One region of the Delftia sp. 11MD genome, then DNA from elsewhere that is predicted to be linked to it. Evidence: riboswitches for the same ligand, from Rfam matches in the RefSeq annotation. Region 1 holds a riboswitch; the other holds the start of a gene.
What was found. A riboswitch is a leader RNA that binds a small molecule or an ion and turns the genes downstream of it on or off. The one in region 1 is predicted to bind fluoride.
Positions count from the first base shown of each region.

Region 2: it holds a riboswitch for fluoride, as region 1 does, so the genes downstream of both, crcB (fluoride efflux transporter CrcB) here and ACRSCF_RS24475 (voltage-gated chloride channel family protein) in region 1, are expected to answer to the same signal.

Region 1 covers NZ_CP194333.1:5,346,755-5,349,140, reverse strand. The annotation lists gene ACRSCF_RS24475 (voltage-gated chloride channel family protein) at 1-1,267, opposite strand, end outside; fluoride riboswitch at 1,345-1,411, opposite strand; partial or broken gene ACRSCF_RS24470 (IS5 family transposase) at 1,582-2,386, shown strand, end outside.
Region 2 covers NZ_CP194333.1:3,462,275-3,464,660, reverse strand. The annotation lists gene ACRSCF_RS15710 (DUF4124 domain-containing protein) at 198-716, opposite strand; gene ACRSCF_RS15705 (DUF4124 domain-containing protein) at 617-841, opposite strand; fluoride riboswitch at 1,009-1,072, shown strand; gene crcB (fluoride efflux transporter CrcB) at 1,154-1,540, shown strand; gene ACRSCF_RS15695 (AAA family ATPase) at 1,719-2,270, shown strand; gene ACRSCF_RS15690 (FecR domain-containing protein) at 2,328-2,386, opposite strand, start outside.

The sequences.
Region 1 (2,386 bases):
CCACATCGCGGCGTGGAACTTCGGCCCCGGTCAGGCTGCGCCTGTGGTGCTTGCTGTGGCCAATGCGCTGGGCGTGGTAGATGCCTGCATGCCCGGAGAACAGGTAGGCGGTGACGCAGCCGATAGCCGCCAGTGGTCCGATGCCAGCGCCGAACAGCTCCATCGCCATCAAGGTAGTAGCAATGGGCGTGTTCGCCGCCCCCGCGAATACTGCAACAAAGCCGATGGCGGCCATGAGCGCGAACGGCATATGCAGCAAAGGCGCCAGGACGTTGCCCATGGTCGCACCGATGTAAAACAGCGGTGTCACCTCGCCGCCCTTGAAGCCCGTCCCCAGCGAGGCGACCGTGAACACCAGCTTGCCCAAGAAGTCCCATGGCAGCATGGGCTCTTGGAAGGAGCGAGCGATGTCCGGAATACCCAGGCCGATGTAGCGGTAGGCGTCGAGCGCCCAAACCGCCGTGGCGATGACGAGGCCGCCGAAGAAAGGCCGCAGTGGCGGGTATGCGATCAGGTGTTTGACCAGCGCGCCGATCTTGTGCACGGCGGTGGCAAAGAGCATTCCGACCAGGCCAAAGAGAATGCCGGCGATGATGACGGCGACCACACTCCAAGCATCGATATTGTTCACGGCGCTCATGGCGTAGTGGGTGTGGTGGACTCCCCAGGCGGTGCAGACCTGATCGGCTACGAAGGCTGCCACGATGCAGGGAAACAGCGCGTCGTAGCGCATACGGCCGATGGCCAGCACCTCCAGACCGAAGACTGCCCCGGCCAGCGGCGTGCCGAAGACCGAAGCGAAGCCGGCGCTGATTCCGCTCATCAGCAGCACGCGGCGATCGTCTTGGTGGAGTCGGAAAACATGCGTCAGCTGGTCGGCCAGAGCGCCCCCCATCTGCACGGCGGTGCCCTCGCGCCCGACTGATGCGCCGAACAGATGGGATATGACGGTGCCGCCCAGTACCAGCGGCACCATGCGTAACGGCACCACCTGCTTGGGGTCGTGAATCTCTTCGATCAACAGGTTGTTGCCGCCGTCCACCCGCTTGCCCAACAGGAAGTAAACGAGGCCCACTGCCATGCCTGCGAAGGGCAGCAGCCAGATGATCCAGGGATGGGCCTCACGCCAGGCCGTCGCCAGGTCCAGGGACAGCAAGAAGAACGCGGAAGCGGTGCCGGCCAGGGCCGCCACGAGGGTGGCGAAGATGAACCACTTGCCCAGATAGGGAAGCAGTTCAAGCTGTTCGAAATGGGGGAATTTGCGCATTGGTCAGGTAGCTCGAATTAATCGGCCTGACCAACGACGAGTTGCATGCGCGAGCGCCTACAGCCCTGAACAAGCCAGGTTCTGTAGGCGTCATCAGCCGCACTAGTGCGGCGGTTTTAGAGGCACGCCATCTCTTTGCGCTGCATTATAGGAAAAAGCATGGATGCTGTGCAGTACGCGCCGCGAGATGGCCGGTGTTTTGATTTATTAAAGTCGTAAACATGCTAAAGAGTGGCTAACACCACTTCGTCACAGGCCCCCGCAGAGCAGTTACGCTCGCTGCCCTCATGGCATGACGACCCGTAAGCAAAGAACTGTGGCTACAGCTACAACCCCTGATCCCAGCCTTCGTGCCTTCTGCCAAAGGCGATGCGCGCAAACTCGCAGTCAGCGATGAAGCCGTCCTCAACGGCATCTTGTTCGTGCCGCAAACAGGCATTCCATGGGAAGACCTTCCCCAATCGCTGGGCTACGGCAGCGGCATGACTTGCTGGGGGCGCTTGCGCGACTGGAACGCCGCTGGTGTCTGGGAGCCGCTGCACTAAGCCATGCAGACTTGCTTGCGTGAACATGACCAAATCGATTGGAGCCGGGCCAGCATTGATGACTCCTCGGTACCAAGCCCCAGGGGCAGGAAACGGGCCCAAACCCCACTGACAGAGGCAAGCTCGGCTCCAAGCGGCATATCGTCGTAGATGCCAGAGGCATCCCGCTGGTGATCTTGGTCAGCGGCGCGAACCGGCACGACTCCACGATATTCGAGAAGTGCGTGGACGCGACTCCTGCGATTGCTGGCCTGCCAGGACGTCCCCGTAGAAGACCGGCAAAGCTGCACGCCGACAAAGGCTACGACTTCAAGCGATGCCGAGCCCACCTGAGGCAGCGGGGCATCATTGGCCGCATTGCCAGACGAGGCATTGAGAGCAGCGAGCGCCTGGGCAAACACCAGTGGGTGGTGGAGTGGATGCACAGCTGGTTTGCAGGCTTTGGCAAGCTGCGAATCCGCTTTGAACGACGGCTGGATATCCACGAAGCGCTGCTGAAATTGGCGGCAGCGGTCATCTGCGCGCGCTTCGTGGATCGGTGGTGTTCGCCAGTCTTAAGCCCAGATATAATAAA
Region 2 (2,386 bases), 1.9 Mb from region 1:
CAGCAGTGGTTACACAAGCCGCGCAGATGCCGGCAAGCCCTGGCAGGTGAAACCGGTCACTGGCACGCTCTGTCGCCCGCGCAGCTGTATCAGCGAATTACACCCTGCAACGCCTTGCGGACCCCTGGTCAGACGGGACTTGGGGGTTGCCACCTGCCGGCGAAGCCGGTGAAGGCCGAGAGTGTGATGGACCGCGCTCAGTCGCACTCAATCATGGTTCCACCCAGTATTCGGCAGCTCCGCCCTTGACTGTCACTGATGAATTGGCCGTTGCGGTTGTAGATTCCGCCATTGCTGTCGTAGCAAAGTGCACCATTGCAACTGGATAGAGGAACAGGCTGGGCCGCCCGCGGTGTGAAAACCGGCTTCGGTGGTTCCTGCATCAGCGGCGTATTGGAGCCGCATGCAGCATTGACGCTGGTGATTGCTGCATTGGTGCGTATCCGTTTTTCATCCAGGGAAAGGGTGCGAATGCTGGATACGAATTCCAGCTCCTTGCGCGCCTCCTTGCACTGGGAGGATGCGCCGAGCTGCTCCGGTGCAGGAGCATTCGCCTTGCGGGCCTGCTGTTCGATGACGCGCTGCTGGCTCTCGATCTGGCGCTGCTGCATTTCGTTCATCTGGCGCTGCTGCTTTCGCTCATTGGCCTCCGCGGCCTCGGCCCGTTCGCGGTAGATTTCATCGTCCGATTTTTGCGCTGTATCAGTGCGCCGGATTGGTCGCTGCTGCAGGGGCTGTCTGAAAAAATCAGTTTTCCAGAAACATCCTTGCATTGATAGACCTGGGCGGCGGCAGGTAAAGCCAGAAATGTCGCAACGATTGTCAGAGTCAATAGGCGCATATGCATCTCGTTGAATGAATGGGAGTGATGGTATCCCTGTGCGGTGAATCGGTTGAGATTAAGTTATTCCAATAGGCCGCTGCAAGGGATGCAGGGTCGGTATTGCCGCCACGGGATGGCTGCCTGTGCTCGCTTGCCCGGAGTAAACTCGACCACCGCAGCAATGGCTGCACGATGGGAATGGAGCTTCCCGAAACCGCCCTGCAAGGGGCTGATGGCTCCTGCCTTGGTGGGGCGTGTCCTGCCGGTGGCAGGGCCGTGTCTTGATCCTGCCCGGCGCGCCCGTCCCGGTTGTTTGATGAAAGGACGGTCATGGGTATCTACGGTTTCATTTTGGTGTTCGTGGGCGGCGGCCTCGGCTCCGCGCTACGGCATGGTTCGAACCTGCTTGCACTGCGGCTGGTGGGCAGTGCCTATCCGCTGGGCACCTTGGCGATCAATGTGCTGGGCGCTTTCGTGATGGGGGTGGTGGTGGAGTGGTTTGCGCTCAAGACTTCGCTGCCGCAGAGTGCGAGGCTGTTCATCACCACGGGCATTCTGGGCGGCTTCACCACGTTTTCGACCTACGCGCTGGAGATCGGCATGCTGTACGAGCGCGGCGACTGGCTCGCTTCCGTGCTGTATGCGCTGGGTTCGCTGGTGCTGGGCGTTGCCGCGCTGTTTGCGGGGCTGGGGCTGGTTCGGATGGTGGCCCATTGAGGCACCCTGATTGCGCTATGCTGTGCGCCATGGCCCGCCTGAACGCAACGCAGATTATTCGCACCATCCATTGGATGGTGGGTTAGCCAGCGGCCTTCGGCGCCATGCAACCCGCCCAGAGGAGGCGGGTTTTTTCATTCCGCCTCCAGGGTTTTCACAAGCCTTTCAGGAGATGGATATGCAGGTTCTCGAACCGTCCCGCCATGCGGACGACGCCCAAGCCGATTCCCGCGCTGCGCGGCCGGCCACGCTGCACATGGTCTGCGGCAAGATCGGCTCGGGCAAGTCGACGCTGGCACGGCAACTGGCGGCGCAGCCCGGCACGGTGCTGGTCAGCGAGGATTCCTGGCTGGCCGGTTTGTATCCCGGCGAGATGCAGTCGGTGGCCGACTACGTGCGCTGCAGCGCGCGACTCAAGGGATTGATGGGGGCGCATGTGCAGGCGCTGCTGGATGCCGGCGTTTCAGTGGTGCTGGACTTTCCTGCCAACACGCTGGAAGGCAGAGGTTGGGCGCGCAGCGTGTTCGAGAGGGTGGGTGCCTCCCACCGCCTGCATTTCCTGGATGTGCCCGATGAGGTCTGCAAGCAGCGCCTGCGTGCGCGCAATGCGGCGGGGGATCATCCCTTTCAGGCCAGCGATGAGCAGTTCGACCTGATCACCAGCTACTTTGTCGCGCCTTGCGCACAGGAGGGCTTCGACGTTGTGCATCACCCGTATGTGCGGGCCTGACCGCAAAGGCCGTGCGGCCGCCGGCTCGCCCACTGGAACGCCTCCTCGATCGCCTACTCAATCCCCGCCAGACCGTGCCTGCACTTGCACCCAATAGCGTGTACGGGTGCTCAACT